Regions from separate parts of the Stenotrophomonas sp. YJH_SMC_64 genome, predicted to be linked through region 1. Evidence: riboswitches for the same ligand, from Rfam matches in the RefSeq annotation. Region 1 holds a riboswitch; the other holds the start of a gene.
The links. Region 1 has a riboswitch for thiamine pyrophosphate ahead of thiC (phosphomethylpyrimidine synthase ThiC). Riboswitches for the same ligand answer to the same signal wherever they lie in the genome.

Region 1 (7,726 bases):
TTGCTGAAGGTCTGGGTGCCTGCCACGGACAGGTTCTGCAGCAGGTCGCCGACGCTGACCAGGCCCGAACGCTGGATGTCCTCATGGCTTACGGTGAGGACCGGCTGGGAGGTTTCCACATCCACCGAGCGGATGCGGGAGCCGGTGACTTCCAGGCGATCAAGGGTGGTCGGGGCACTGGCTTCCTGTGCGGAAGCAAATGCCGGTGCCAGCGCCAGCGCGATGCCGGCGGGCAGCAGGCCCAGCCGCACGGCAGGGGTGCGAACGTTCATCAATCTCTCCAAGGTACGTGTTAGTAGCGTGTTAAAACGCTCCAGCACGTTACGATTGCGTTGCGATGCTGTATTTGCGCGACCCAACCGTAGACTTTGCAGAGTGTGGCGGGAGCAAGCCGCCGTTTTCCCTGAACCGGGAAGCAGACTGCCCGTAACGGGCGCGGAAGGCCCGCGCGAAGCTGCAGCAGTTGTCGAATCCGCTGGCCGCGGCGACCTCGCCCACCATCATGTCGGTGTCGCGCAGCAGATCGGCGGCCCGCTCCAGGCGCAACCGTGCCGAAAGCGACTGGGGGCTCTCTTCATACAGGCTCTGGAAGGTCTTGGAGAGGTACCAGCTGGAGAAGTTGGTCAGCTCGGCCAGCTCGCCGATCCGCACCACGCGGTGGCTGTTGCCCTCCAGATAGAGACGGGCGCGCTGCATGCGGCCGAACACCTGGCGCTTGCGGCTGCGTGAGCGACCGGGGCAGCGCTGTACGTTGTCGGCCAGGTCACGCTGCAGGCCGGCCAGATGCAACAACAGCGGGCGCAGCGCCTGCGCTGGCAGGCCGCTGTCGAGCGCATCGCGCCACAGGCGCAGGGCAACGCGGGCGTCACCGCGGCTCATGCGACCACGACCGGCATACAGGCCGCAGTCGGCCATCTCGGACAGCACCCGCATCGCCTCCGCAGTCAGGCTGAGGCCCACGCACAGTCCGTTACGGCCGGCCTGCACCAACGGGCGCGACTCCTTCTCGAAGGCAATCCACTCGCCATGGCGCAGGCGGAAACGCCCTTCCTTGGCTTCCACCCAGGAACTGCCCCGCACCTGCAGCCAGACAGTGAAGCTTGACCCTGCCGTCTGCAGGCTGCCGAGCCGGGCCACGCCCATGCAGGTCGGCGCGAGATCGTCCAGCGCCTTGTCGAGGGAGACGGTTTGGCCACGATCGGCCAGCGAGAGTTGACGCATGGGGCACCACGGGTTTGCCTGATACAGGCTTCCGTTTTGCCTAATCAGGCGTCAGCCCGTCAGGAAAATCCACCGAGATCGCCACGAATTCGCGGCGAGAACTCCACGAAAAAATCACGAAGAGATATTTTTCTTCAGGATCAATGACTTGAGAAAGGCCGGGAACAGTGCTGGCGTCGACTGGGGCAGCTGCATGACGCCGATGTCGGCACCATCGCTGACCGCCAGGGCGACGTACAGATCCCGGCCATCGGCGCTGGCACTGATGCCGTTGCCCGCGCTGAGCCGCTGCCGGTCCAGGCAGCGCTCGGGGGCTTCGGTGCCGGCCTGGATATGGATCAAGGTCGTACCGCATTCGGTCGAGTTGCCGAGATAGCCGATACCACCGGTGCCCGCCACCGTCCAGGTGCGATAGCGCCATCGGCTGGGCCGGTCTTCACTGACCTGCTGCACGCTGGCCGGGGACAGTGCCGCATCCACCGACCACAAGCCGCCGGACGCCAGGCGTGTGAACAGCACGCGGCCATCGCCCCGATCGAAACGCGCCTGGGAGACGCCGTCGATACTGGCCAGGCGGCGCCAGGGGGTCACGCTGCGATCGAACAGGCTCAACCGGGTGCGTTGCTCCGCATCGCGCTCGACTACCAGCAGCTGCTCCGGGGTTGCCCCGTACAGGGCCTGCAGCGGCTGATCCACCGGAACCGGCAGCGGTTGCAGGTGCTCGTCGCGCGGGGCGATCTCGTAGACAACGGTACGCCCATGCTCGTCACGCCCGACCACCAGCAGCTGGCGGCTGTCGGCCGACCAGTCCGGCGCCTGCCGCCCCTCCGGACGCAGGCCCTCGATCGGCCGCAGTGAGTCGGGCCGCTGCATGTCCGCCCACCACAGCGCGAAACTGCCGGAACGATCGGAGGTGAAGACCAGCTGGCGACCGTCGGGCGCCGCCATCGGCTGCCCGTCGCGCCCACTGGACGCGAACAGCCGCTCGGCGCTGCCGCCGGCCATCGGCACCTTGAACACGCCGAACTGGGCACGGCGGTGAACGAAGGCCAGCACGTCGCCGTGGCGCGACACCGCAGGCCATTGTGCGTCGTCGAGGCCGGCATCACGCAAGGTGCGGCGCTCCACGTCCAGGTAGTACAACCGCACCTCGCTGTCCACGCGCCGGCCGAACACGATGCTGCGCCCATCGCCCAGCCAGGCCCAGCCACGCTGTTCGGCGGATTCGTTGGTCAACTGCTCCAGCTCACCGCCTCCGGCCGGCATCCGCCACAGGTCGCCCATCTGTGGATTGCGCACGAACACCAGCCACTTGCCGTCGGGCGAGTAGCGTGGCGCGTAGTCAAAATCATCCTGATCGACCGCGTAGTCCAACGCCCGCCACTGGCCGCTGGCCAGGTCGAGCACACGGATGCCGCGATGGGCATAGCGGCCCACCATGCTGCCAAAGACCAGGCCGCGGCCATCCGGTGTCCAGTCGAAGCTGAGCAGCTCGGTTCCATCGCAACGGGTCGCCTGGCGCACGCCGCCGCCAGTGGCGCTGGCGATCAGCACCTGGCAACCGCCGTCGGCTCCAAAGCGGGCAAAAGCGATCTCGCGCCCGTCCGGTGACCAGCTCGGGAAACGGTCACTGGCCCCCTTGGGCGGCAGCGCCAGCTGCCGGGCCGGCGCATTGCCCGAGGTCTGCACCTTGATCACACCACCTCCGGCGCCATCCTCGTTGGCGCCTTCGTAGGCAACCTGGGAGCCGTCCGGCGAAAGTGTGGGATAGGTTTCAAAACCACTGGTGGCGGTGATCAGGCGATAGGGACGCTGCGGGCTGCCGATCACCCGCACGCCGTTCTCGACCGCTGCATCCACCGGTGAACTCGGCTCCGGCCCGCGCCGCAGCAACAATGTGGCCATGACCAGCAGCGCGGCCAGCATCATCACACCCAGCACCCACAACAGCTGGCGGCGCAGCTGGCGCCAGCCACGCCGGCGTGAAGGCGCTGCCTGCACGGCCAGCGCCGGAATCGTGCCGGCACCGTCCGGCGACGGCATCACATCCGCAATGGCCAGCGCGTCCACTTCCGCCACCGGCTCGAAGTCGTCCAGCGCCTGCACCGGTACCAGCAGCCGATAGCCGCTCTTGGCGATGGTCTCGATGTAGGCCTGGCCATTGTCGTCGTCGTTGGCGAACGCCTTGCGCAGCTGGGTGACGGCCTGGGTCAGCACGTCATTGGTCGGCAACGTATCGGGCCAGACCTCGGCAAACAGCTCTTCACGGGTGACCACGCGCCCAGGCTGCCGCATCAACACGCGAAGTACGCCCAGCGCTTTCGGCGTCAGCCGTCGCGGACGGCGCGCGCCTTCAACCTCGACCTCACGCGAGGACAAGGTGATGACACAGTCGCCGACCTGCACGCGGTCGGCGTCAATGGGCGTGAGTTCGCTGCTGTTCATTTTCCGCTATACAGTAGGGACGGGACCTGGGCAGGGCTCACCAGCAATACCGTCCCCACCGTCCCTGGACAGGGCCATCGAAAAGCCAGATTCCGCACAAAGCATCGGCGCATACCGCAAAAACAATAACGCCCCCGGATATTAGCCTAAGCCGGTTACCCCGCCTATGACGGGGTCGACACTCAGGCTCTCTCTCGCCGACGCATTCACATAATCTGCATCACCATTCGCGCCCTTTTGGGCGCGAAATTTTTATCTGGCGTTCATTTTCACATGCGCCGAAGCATGGTCAATCCGACCAGACGCGACACCACAAGGCCGATATACATGACGCCTGCGAACTGTTCGAGCATCACCAGGGCCCGTGCCTGCGGGTGCAACGGCACGACGTCACTCAATCCAACTCCGGACAACAAGCTGAAGCTCAGATAAAGCAGCTCCATCCAACTGCGCTCGGGGCCAGCAGTCGCACCTTGGAAACTGCCTGGATACCACTGTTGGCACACCGCGAATGCAAAGGCGAACCCCCAGGCCAGCAGGGTGAAAGTTGCCCCGGCCGCGAACAGTTCGTCGCGTGTTACTCGATGGTCCTGCAGCATGTAGGCGATCAATGCCCCGGCCGTATAGAAGTACAGCAGGCTTTCCAGCAGCTGCGCGGTGGTCAGCAGCGCGCTGCGGTCAAGCAGGGCGCCAGCCAGCGAGAACACCACCGATGGAATGGCCAGCAGCAATGCCAGCCAGGTTCCCAACGGACTGCGCTGGACCACCCACAGCGCCAGGCCGAGTACCGCCATGCCGAACATGCCCAGCGCCGCCCGGCCAGCGGCGGTGTCATCGAGGGCGGGATACAGCAGCACCGCGATCAACTGGGCGGCCAGGAGCCAGGCCGAAGGATGGCGGCGGGCGATGGCCAGCCAGCGGGTGGTCGTGGCAACGGGCATGGCGTCCTTTCCCCTGGGCGATGCGCGGAGGATAGCCGGGCGCGGCGTGATGAACGGTAGTGCCGGCCATTGACCAGCACTCTCCCCGGTCCCGTGCACGACGGAATGCCGGCCGGCGGCCGGCACTACCCGTTACCCGTCACCCCTGGCGGTAGACCTCGGCCCCGCCAGCACGGAACTCCTGCGACTTCTCCTTCATGCCGGCCTCGGCGTAGTCGCGCACGTCCTGGGTGATCTTCATCGAACAGAAGTGCGGTCCGCACATCGAGCAGAAGTGGGCCAGCTTGTGCGCGTCCTTCGGCAGCGTCTCGTCGTGGAATTCCTTGGCCTTTTCCGGATCCAGGCCCAGGTGGAACTGGTCCTCCCAGCGGAACTCGAAGCGCGCCTTGCTCAGCGCGTTGTCGCGTACCTGTGCGCCCGGATGCCCCTTGGCCAGGTCGGCCGCGTGCGCGGCAATGCGGTAAGCCATGATGCCGTCACGCACGTCCTGGCGGTTGGGCAGGCCCAAGTGCTCCTTCGGCGTCACGTAGCAGAGCATGGCCGTGCCAAACCAGCCGATCATCGCCGCGCCGATCGCACTGGTGATGTGGTCGTAGCCCGGCGCGATGTCGGTCGTCAGCGGCCCCAGCGTGTAGAACGGCGCTTCGCCGCATTCGCGCAGCTGCTTGTCCATGTTTTCCTTGATCAGCTGCATCGGCACGTGGCCGGGGCCTTCGATCATGGTCTGCACATCGTGTTTCCAGGCGATCTTCGTCAGTTCACCCAGCGTTTCCAGTTCGCCGAACTGCGCCGCGTCGTTGGCATCAGCGATGCAACCCGGGCGCAGGCCGTCGCCCAGCGAGAAGGTCACGTCGTAGGCCTTCATGATTTCGCAGATGTCTTCGAAATGCGTGTAGAGGAAGTTCTCCTTGTGGTGCGCCAGGCACCACTTGGCCATGATCGAGCCGCCGCGGCTGACGATGCCGGTAACACGCTTGGCGGTAAGCGGCACGTAGCGCAGCAGCACGCCGGCGTGGATGGTGAAGTAGTCCACGCCCTGCTCGGCCTGCTCGATCAGGGTGTCGCGGAAGATCTCCCAGGTCAGTGCCTCGGCGCGGCCGTCAACCTTCTCCAGGGCCTGGTAGATCGGCACGGTACCGATCGCAACCGGCGAGTTGCGGATGATCCATTCGCGCGTCTCGTGGATGTGCTTGCCGGTGGACAGGTCCATCACCGTGTCACCGCCCCAGCGGATCGCCCACACCAGCTTCTCCACTTCCTCGGCGATGCCGGAAGACACCGCACTGTTGCCGATGTTGGCGTTGATCTTGGTCAGGAAATTGCGGCCGATGATCATCGGCTCGCTTTCCGGGTGGTTGATGTTGTTGGGCAGCACCGCACGGCCACGGGCGATTTCGTCGCGCACGAACTCCGCGGTGATGATCTTCTGGATCGACGCACCGAACGCTTCGCCCGGGTGCTGCTGCAGCAGGCCGGCATCGCGGATCGCGTCCAGGCGCTGGTTCTCGCGGATGGCGACGAATTCCATTTCCGGGGTGATGATGCCGCGGCGCGCGTAGTGCATCTGGGTGACGTTGGCACCGGCGCGTGCGCGGCGTGGCAGGCTGCGCGCGGGGAAACGCACCGCGTCAAGCTTCGGGTCATGCTCGCGATCGCGACCGAACGAAGAACTCAGTCCTTCGAGCTGCTCGGTATCACCGCGCTCTTCCACCCAGCCGCGACGCAGTGCCGGCAAACCGGCGGAAAGATCGATGCGCACCTCCGGGTCGGTGTACGGGCCCGACGTGTCGTAAACGGTCACCGGCGCATTCTCTTCGCCGCCGAACAGCGTCGGCGTACGGGTCAGCGCGATCTCGCGCATCGGCACCTGCAGATCCGGGCGTGAACCGGGCACGTGGATCTTGCGCGAGCCGGGAATGGGCCGGGTCACGGATGCGGAGAGTTGCTGGGCCTGTTGCTGCAGGGCGGAGAGCTGTGCGTTCATCGGGCATCGTCCAGGAAGGTCAGGGACGAAGCGGCGGCGCACGGCACCCGCGCACGGACGGTCCTTGGGCGGAGTCCGGGCACGGCTGCATTGCAAAGCTTCCCTACGCCGGTATGAGCCGGATCAGGTTCCAAGGGACTGTCTCAACCGTGGCCACATGGCCCGGTACCCCCGCTTCTTGGTGCGCATTAGAGCATAGACCGCCCGCCTCCGGGACCAGGTCGCCATTCGTTAACGGAACCATGACGCCGCGTTCAGTAACGTGCACGCCATCGCGTTGCTGAGATCGATGCGTTCCCCGCCGCCTTCGCGGCCCCTGCCCGGTCCGTGCTGCATGCCGCCGGCCCTTCGCCGCAAGCTCTGCTCGCTCCCCTCAATCCCCCTTGATCGGAGAAGCTCCTTCATGGTGTTTCGCGTTTCCATCGCACTGGTTCTGCTGCTGGTGCTGCTCGCCGGTATCGCCCCCGGCCCCTTCAACACCGTGGTCCAGTCGATGCTGGCGGAAGTCATCCGCAGTGTCGGCTGGCTGTACCTGCTGGTGGTGTTCCTGGCGCTGGTGTTCCTGATGTACCTGGCGTTCGGCCGCTTCGGCAATCTGCGCATCGGCGGCGAGGACGCCGAACCCGAGTTCTCGCGTGCCAGCTGGATGTCGATGCTGTTCGCCGCCGGCATGGGCATCGGCCTGGTGTTCTGGGGTGCGGCCGAGCCCATCTCGCATTTCAGCAAGCCGCCGGAAGGCCTGGCGCCGCAAAGCCTGGATGCGGCGCGCGCATCGATGCGCTATGCGTTCTTCCACTGGGGCCTGCACCCGTGGGCGATCTACGCACTGATCGGCCTGGCGATGGCCTGGTTCCAGTTCAACCGCAATGGACGCGGCCTGGTCAGCGACATGCTGCAGCCGATCATCGGCCGCCACCATCGCGGCTGGATCGGTCGGGTGGTCAACATCGCCGCCGTAGTTGCCACCGCGATCGGTGTCGCCACCACGCTCGGCTTCGGCACCATCCAGATTGCTGCCGGTATCGAACGCGTCTTCAGCGTGCAGGCTACCGTCGCCGTGCAGATGACCATCATTGCCGTCGCCTTCGTGCTGTACATGGCCTCCACCGCCAGTGGCGTGGAGCGAGGTGTGAAG
Region 2 (7,726 bases), on a different contig from region 1:
ACAACTACGGCATCGCACCGAACACCGATCTGGTGGCCCGTGTTGCGTACCAGAAGTACGACGAGAAGCGCGGCCTGGACTTCAACGGCTACTCCACCGAAGTGGGCGTGCGCACCGCGTTCAATCCGTACGTGGAAGGCTACGTGATGGCCGGCTACGAAGATTTCAGCAAGAAGCACGGTATCAACCCGGACGGCGAGTTCTACGGCCGTGTCGGCGCCACCGCCAAGTTCAACCAGAACTGGGGCCTGAGTGGCGAAGTGAAGCTGGCCAAGGCCGGCGACCGCGAGTGGTTCGTGGGCCCGCGCTTCACCTGGTAACAAACGCCTGTCGTTAGTGCGTGTTGTGCTGGCGTGTGACTCTCTCTCTCTCCCACACGCCAACCGAAGCCCGGCCTCGCGCCGGGCTTCACTTTTATGGGCCCTGTGGCGCCACAATGTGGCATGGGCGACCCTTCCTCTCTCGCAGGTACCGGCACGGCCTACCAGGAGCGTCCGGCGCCTGCGCCGCTGCGCGGCCACTTTGGTCAGCTGTGGCAGAGCCAGCTTCCTGACGATGCCGGTGGGCACATCACCGTACTGCCCGATGGTTGCGTGGATATCCTCTGGCGCGACGGTGCGTTGTTCGTGGTCGGCCCGGACCGCGTGGCCGCGCACCCGGCGCTGGCACCCGGTGCGCAGGTGCTGGGGGCACGCTTCCGTCCCGGCCAGGCATTGGCCGCGCTGGGCCTGCCCCTGGCCGAGATCATCGGCCAGGCCGTGCCACTGGCCGATCTGAAGGGCGCGTGGGCGAGCAAGGCGGCGGCCTCCATTGGTGACACCGCGCCTGCACAGCGCCTGCAGCGGATGGCGCACTGCCTGCAACAGCATATGGGTGCGTCCGCGCTCGATACCCCGGCGCAGCGTGCACATGCCCTGTTCCAGGCGCTCGCCATTGGTGACGCCACGCTGGATACGCTGGCGGCACGCCTGAGCCTGAGTCCGCGCAGCCTGCGGCGCTTCAGCCAGTCGCAGTTCGGCTACGGCACCAAGACGCTGGAGCGGATCCTGCGCCTGCAACGTTTTCTTCGCCACAGCCGCGCGCTGCCGCAGCACTCGCTGGCGATGCTGGCCGCCGAGGCCGGCTATGCCGACCAGGCCCATCTCAGTCGCGAGGCGCGTGAGCTGAGTGGCATGACCGCACGCGAACTGCGTCTGGAGTGGGGCCAATGATGGCCGTTTCGTTCAAGACCTCGATACCGCGCTGATTGAAGCTGGGGCTCCCACCACGGAGCCACGCCATGAGCCACGTCGCACCCCACGATGCCGAATGCCGCATCGACAACATCGAATTCAACGTCGCCGACATTGCCCGCAGCAAACGCTTCTACGGCGAGGTGTTCGGTTGGCACTTCACCGACTACGGGCCGGCCTACACCGAGTTCGACGATGGCCGCCTGAAAGGCGGCTTCGTGGCCGACGCGCCGGTGCGTGCCCACGGCGGGCCGCTGGTGATCCTCTACTGCGCGGACCTGGCCGATGCACAGCAGCGTGTGACTGCCGCTGGGGGCGAGGTGGTGCAGGCGGTGTTCGCGTTCCCTGGTGGCCGCCGCTTCCAGTTCCGCGATCTGGATGGCTACGAGTTGGCGGTCTGGAGTGATGTGGACTGAGGCCTTCGTAGCTTCGCCGGTGGACGGAACGAGAACCGCTCCGTCCCCGGTCAGGCGGTTCCGCTATGATCGCCCGCACATCGCCACACGCGATGCGCCCGCCTCAAGCCAGCAGGAACCGCCGTGAACTCCCAGCCCGCACCGATCACCGCCGTCAACCACACGCTCGACAACGAGCCGCAGCAGATCACCGCGCCACTGACCCATTCGGCGGCGTTCCTGGTGCTGAAGGTGAAGGATGACGAGGCGTCGATCGCCAAGGCACGCGAGGTGCTGGCCAGCACCGACGACCTGATCAAGAACACCGCCATCCGCGAGATCGAACGCACCTTCACCTGCAACGTGGCCATCGGCCACCGCGTGTGGAAGCCGCTGGTGGGCACCACGCCACCGCGTGAGCTGCAGCCGTTCCGCGAGATCAAGGGCGCGACCCACACCGCCGTGTCCACGCCGGGCGACCTGCTGTACCACGTCCGTGCACGTACCATGGACCTGATCGTGGCGTTCGAGCGCAACCTGCTGATGGCCTTTGGCGATGCGGTGGAGACGGTCGATGACGTGGCCGGCTTCCGCTATTTCGATGGCCGCGACCTGCTCGATTTCGTTGACGGCACCGCCAACCCGGAAGGGCTGTCACTGCCGGAAGCCACCATCGTGGGCGAGGAAGACCCGGAGCATGCCGGCGGCAGTTACGTGGTGGTGCAGAAGTACCTGCACAACCTCGATGCCTGGCGCGCGCAGAAGACCGAAGCGCAGGAAGCGATCATCGGCCGCACCAAGCACGACAACATCGAGCTGGATGATGCGCCGGCCGATGCGCAGAAGTCGCACAAGACGCTGTGCACCATCGAGGATGCCGACGGCGAGCACGAGATCCTGCGCGACAACATGCCGTTCGCCAACCCGGGTCGCGGCGAGTACGGCACCTACTTCATCGGCTACACGCGCCGCCTGTGGGTGATCGAGAAGATGCTCGAGCGCATGTTCATCGGCAATCCCGCACCGCTGCATGACCGCATCCTTGATTTCTCCACCGCCACCACCGGCGTGACCTTCTTCGCGCCCTCGCGCAAGGTGCTGGCCGACCTGGGCGACTGATCGCGGCTCTCGTCCTTGCGCATGCTACTGGCGCTCTGTTCCAGTAGATCCACGCCATGCGTGGATGGTGCGCACGTTGCCCGTAGCAGCCACGCATGGCGTGGCTCTACTGTACCGCCATCTGTCTGTCATCTACCGCGCCGACCATCAGCGGTTGGATGAGAGCGCAGGGGCGGGCGATGGCGATGGCAAGGAACACAACCGGTGCACGCCGCTGGTGGCGGCCACTGGCCGGGTTGTTCGGTGCGCTGGCACTGGGTAGCGCCGGGGTGTCCGCGCAGGAAGCTCCTGCACACTGGATGGCCTATGCCGCCGCCGTGGGGGGGCAGCTGCAGCAGCGCCTGCAGCAGGAGCAGGACCCGCAGGCGCAGCGCGTGCTGGAATGGCTGCGGGCACACCCGGATACGCCCACGCCGTTGCCGGTGAGCGTATGGATCGCGGCGGATGGCCGCATCTCGAAGCTGGAATTCGACAGCCTGGGTGACCGCCAGGTGGATGCGGACCTGCGCGCGACCCTGCAGGCGGCGCCGCTGCAGGCCGCACCGCCTGCCGACATGCGCCAGCCGCTGCGGTTGGGTCTGGTGCTTGACCGGTAGATCCACGCCATGCGTGGATGGGCCTACCGGTGATCCTCCAGCCACGCATGGCGTGGCTCTACTGTGGATGGCCAGCGCACAGCCCGGCCATCCGCATCAACGCACCGGCGCCACCTGCGGTTCACGCGCGGCCGCGCTCCATGCGCGCAGGCCGAACACGGCCAGGCCGAGGAAGAACACGTACAGCGCGGCGGTCACGTGCAGCGACTTGAACAGGTACGCACCCACATAGACCACGTCCACTGCGATCCACACCCACCAGCAGGCCACGTGGCGGCGTGCCTGCCACCATTGCCCGACCAGGCTCAGACCGGTCAGCAGCGCATCCAACCACGGCAGGGCAGCGTCGGTGAAGCTGTGCATGGCCGCACCCAGCGCCACGCCACCGCAGAGGCCGATGGCCAGGTCGCGCAGCAGCGTGCCGCGTGCCAGCGGCACGATGCGGATGCTGCCCTCATCGGCGGCATGCTGTCGCCAGTTGAGCCAGCCATAGACCAGGAAACCACCGAAGGCGATCTGCAGCAGGGTGTCCGAGTACAGCTTGGCCTCGGCGAACACCAGGCCATACAGCGCCACCGACAGCAGGCCCACCGGCCACGCCGCCAGCCGGCGCCGGGCCATCAGCCAGACGCCGAGGATGCTGCACAGTGCGGCGGTCCACTCGAGCATCACGCCGCTCACAGCGCGAACGTCACCGACAGGCGCGCCTGTCGCGGTGCGCCGGGGAACAGGTAGTAGTCACCGCCGCTGCTGCCGGTATCGCGCCAGTAGAAGCGGTTGAACACGTTGTCCACCGACAGGTTCCAGGTCACCGCGCGTTCGTGCAGGCGATGCTGGAAACGCAGGCCGGCATCGAACACCGAGTAGTCCGGTGCGCGTACGCCGCCGTCGGCGCGGGCCACGTTGGCACCGGCATAGCGCCAGCCGCCGGTCACATCCAGGTCCTGCACGAACGGGAGCGCATAGGCCAGGTGCACGCTGGCGCGCACCTTCGGCACGTTCACCAGCTGATGGCCTTCATAGGCCGGGGTACCGGTGTCGCGCGCGCGCGCCTGCAGCACGCTGGCGCTGGCCACGATCTGCAGTGCGTCGGTCAGCTGGCCGTTGGCGGTCAGCTCCAGGCCGGTGTGGGTCTGCGTGCCTTCCTCGACGAAGGTGTAGCCGACGTCGCTGCTGTCTGGCCTGGCGTACTGGTACGGCTGCGAAATGCGGAACACGGCCGCGCCCAGGGTCAGCGCTTCGACCGGCACGTACTTCACGCCCACTTCCAGCTGCCGCGACTGCACGGACGGCAGGAAGGTGTCGGCGTTGCTGGTCCAGAACGGCGCTTCCTGGCCCAGCGAAATGCCGCGCACGTAGCTGGCATAGGCATTGAGCTGGTCGGTGGCCTTCCACACCACCGCGGTCTGCGGCAGGAAGCGCGACAAGCGGCTGTGCCGCTGCGGGGTGCCACGCTTGTCGTAGGCGCGCTCATCGAGGCGCACGAAGCGGCCACCGGCCAGCCACTGCCAGTCATCGCCGAAGCTCATCCGGTCCAGCGCGAAGAACGCGGTCTGGCGGCTGTCCAGGCGACGTGCGGACGGTCCCGGCATCTTCGGCGACGGCGCGAATACCGGCACCGGTGCTTCGTGGATGTTGCTGGTGCCGACGTACTCGTTGACGCTCGGGCGCTTGTCCACGGTGCGGCGGAAGTAGTCGGCACCGACGGTCAGCTCATGGCCGACGCTGCCGGTCTCGAAGCGGCCACGCAGCTCGGCACGGGCCTGCTGGTTGCGGCGGGTGTCGTCCGGGCTGCGGTAGTCGTAGACGTCGTAGTCGCCGTTGGGCGCGAAGTAGTTGCCCGGCACGCTGCCATCGGCGCACTGCACGGCGTAGTAGCAGCCGTAGGCGAAAGCGACGTTGTCATCGATCACCGAACGGCTGTGGCCGACCGAGACGCGCGACTGCCAGGCCTCGTTGAAGTCGTAGGTATGCAGCACGGTGATGTTGGTGCTGGCGATATCCACCGGGCGCTGCCACGGCTGGTAACCCAGCAGGTGTTCGCGGTCGACGCCACGCGGCAGGTCGCGTGCGCCCAGCAGTTGGTAGCCGGACACCGAACGCTGCGAGCTGGTCTGGTAATTGGCATCCACTTCCAGCTTGCCGCGCTCGCCAATGAGCCAGTCGGCGGCCAGCGAGTAGAAGTTGCGGCGACCGTCGGCGTGCTCGACATAGGAGTTGCTGGAATCCCATGCGGCATTCAGGCGCAGACCGAAACGCGGGGTGATCCAGTGGCCGACATCGACGGCGACGTAGCGCGAGCCTTCCGAATCGGTACTGAGCGTGGCGGTGCGCACTTCGGCCGGGCGCTTGCCGATGTAGTTGATGATGCCGCCCGGCGCCATCACGCCTGCGGCCAGGCCGGCTTCACCCTTGAGGATCTCCACCGACTGCACGTTCTCCAGCGCCAGGCGCTGTTCGCCGGCGATGGACAGGCCGTTGAAGCGGTAGCCGGTGGCGGCGTCCAGGGCAAAGCCACGGATGGCGACGTTCTGGTAGTAACCCACCGGCGCATACGCATCACCCAGCGAGGCATCGTTGCTGGCCAGCTCGGACAGCGAACGCACCTGGCGACGGTCCAGGTAATCGCGCTCAAGCACGTTCACCGAGGCCGGCGTGTCCTTCCAGCTGCCGCCACCGAAGGCGTTCACGTGTGAGGTATCGGCCTTCGGTTTGCCGGCCTGCACGCGTACCGCCGCCAGTTCGGTGGGCGAGCGCTCGGCGCCGGTGGCAGCCGCATCAGGGGACGCATCGGCCTCGCTGGCGTGCAGTGGCAGCGCAGCGCAGAGGGCGAGGGAGAGCAGGGTGGGGCGCAGGCAGCGGTTCATTCGGTTCGTCTTCGGACAACAAGGGAGACGAAGCGACGGCGCGCAGGTGCACAGGGCCCATGATGGGGGTGTGGCTGCGGCTCAAAGCTCCCTACGCCGGTGCAAACCGGATCAGGTTCCAAGGGACTCTCTCAGCCTGGCAGATCCAGGCACCCCCGCTTCAGGTGACCATTTCACTACAAATGGTACGGATTTGCGAGCCGGCGTCCTTCAGGCTGCGGGGTCCAGGCTGCGGGGTCAGATCCCTTTCCGCAGGAAAGGAATCTGACCCCAATGGTGCGCCAACCGGGTCACGCCGCCGCGTGCAGCGCCTGCAGCAGTGCCTGTCCCGGCGCGCTGTGGAACCACGCCGGATGCCCCAGCATGAAGGGCTGCCACGCGACGTCGGCATTGGCGGTCGAGCCGGTGACGCCTTCGAAGTACTCCACTTCGGACAGTGCGAAGTCGAAATGGACCATCGGCAGCAGGTCGGCCAGCAGGTGCACGCGTGCCGCCGACAGCGGCAGCACCTGGCGGTAGCCGTCGAGCAGGGCCAGCGCGATATCGATGCGCACCGCCTCCATGCCGCGCTCCAGTTCCAGCCACGCCACCGCGTTGCGCTCGATCGCCGTGGCGAGGTCGAACAGCGCACTGGTGGGCGAGGCCAGGCCGAAATCCAGCACAGTGCTGACCTGCCCATCGCGCCACAGCAGGTTGGAAACGTGCCAGTCGTTGTGCGCCCACAACCGTGGCTCATCGCGCAGGCGCTCGGCCAGGCCGGCATGCCACGGCAGCACGTCGCGCTGCAGCTGCGCTTCCCATGGAATGCGCGCGAGGTAGCGGGCCAGCCCGGGACGCTCGTGCAGCCCTGCCTCGATGGCCGCGATCGGATCGTCGGCACGGATCAGATCGTCGCGCGCGACCAGCACATGGGTGCTGCGTTGGGGCGCGTGGTAGCTGGCGGCGGCCCGGTGCAGCTGCGCGAGTGTGCGCCCGGCTTCGCGGGCCTGCGCGACATCGGTCAGCAGCGACCACGACACGGCGTCGCGGTACAGGTCCTCGCCGACGCCGATCGCATGCAGCTCGAACGTCCATTCGCCATGTTCGGCCGCCGTGTGGCCATCGGCCGCTGGCAGCACCTGCACCACCGGTACGCCCGCTGCGGCGAGATGGGCGATGAAGTGGTGCTCTTCTTCCAGGCAGGCCGCACTGCGCACGCTGTGGTGATGGCGCTTGACGAACACCGCTCCGTTCGCGCCGTTGACGATGGCGGCAGCCGACAGCGGCCGCGGGCTGTGCCAGTGCGGTTGGCTGCGCTCGTCCAGCTGCGGGTAGTGCTGGCGCAGCCACGCGATGTCCGCCGCGCTGATCGGTGGCCAGTCGGCAGCGACCTCGTCGTTGTTGAGGCCCTGCACGCGGTGGGAGGAAGAAGTCATGCCGCAGCCCCAGTGGGGAAAGTCACATCCAAGGCTGCGCATTCAACGCCATGCACGCGGCCAACGCAAACGGGCGGGTCATCGACCCGCCCGTCCGTGCAT

Region 2: another riboswitch for thiamine pyrophosphate. It lies ahead of AC5P9L_RS14425 (TonB-dependent receptor); the one in region 1 lies ahead of thiC (phosphomethylpyrimidine synthase ThiC).

What each region holds. Positions count from the first base shown of each region.
Region 1 is NZ_JCAFUN010000006.1:133,196-140,921, reverse strand. It holds gene AC5P9L_RS08050 (TonB-dependent receptor plug domain-containing protein) at 1-272, opposite strand, end outside; gene AC5P9L_RS08045 (helix-turn-helix transcriptional regulator) at 322-1,221, opposite strand; gene AC5P9L_RS08040 (winged helix-turn-helix domain-containing protein) at 1,336-3,666, opposite strand; gene AC5P9L_RS08035 (ion channel) at 3,936-4,607, opposite strand; gene thiC (phosphomethylpyrimidine synthase ThiC) at 4,747-6,591, opposite strand; TPP riboswitch at 6,674-6,774, opposite strand; gene AC5P9L_RS08025 (BCCT family transporter) at 6,995-7,726, shown strand, end outside.
Region 2 is NZ_JCAFUN010000012.1:118,585-126,310, forward strand. It holds gene AC5P9L_RS14395 (OmpO family porin) at 1-320, shown strand, start outside; gene AC5P9L_RS14400 (helix-turn-helix transcriptional regulator) at 444-1,211, shown strand; gene AC5P9L_RS14405 (VOC family protein) at 1,280-1,648, shown strand; gene AC5P9L_RS14410 (Dyp-type peroxidase) at 1,772-2,746, shown strand; gene AC5P9L_RS14415 (hypothetical protein) at 2,926-3,342, shown strand; gene pnuC (nicotinamide riboside transporter PnuC) at 3,439-4,011, opposite strand; gene AC5P9L_RS14425 (TonB-dependent receptor) at 4,020-6,209, opposite strand; TPP riboswitch at 6,281-6,376, opposite strand; gene AC5P9L_RS14430 (phosphotransferase enzyme family protein) at 6,500-7,624, opposite strand.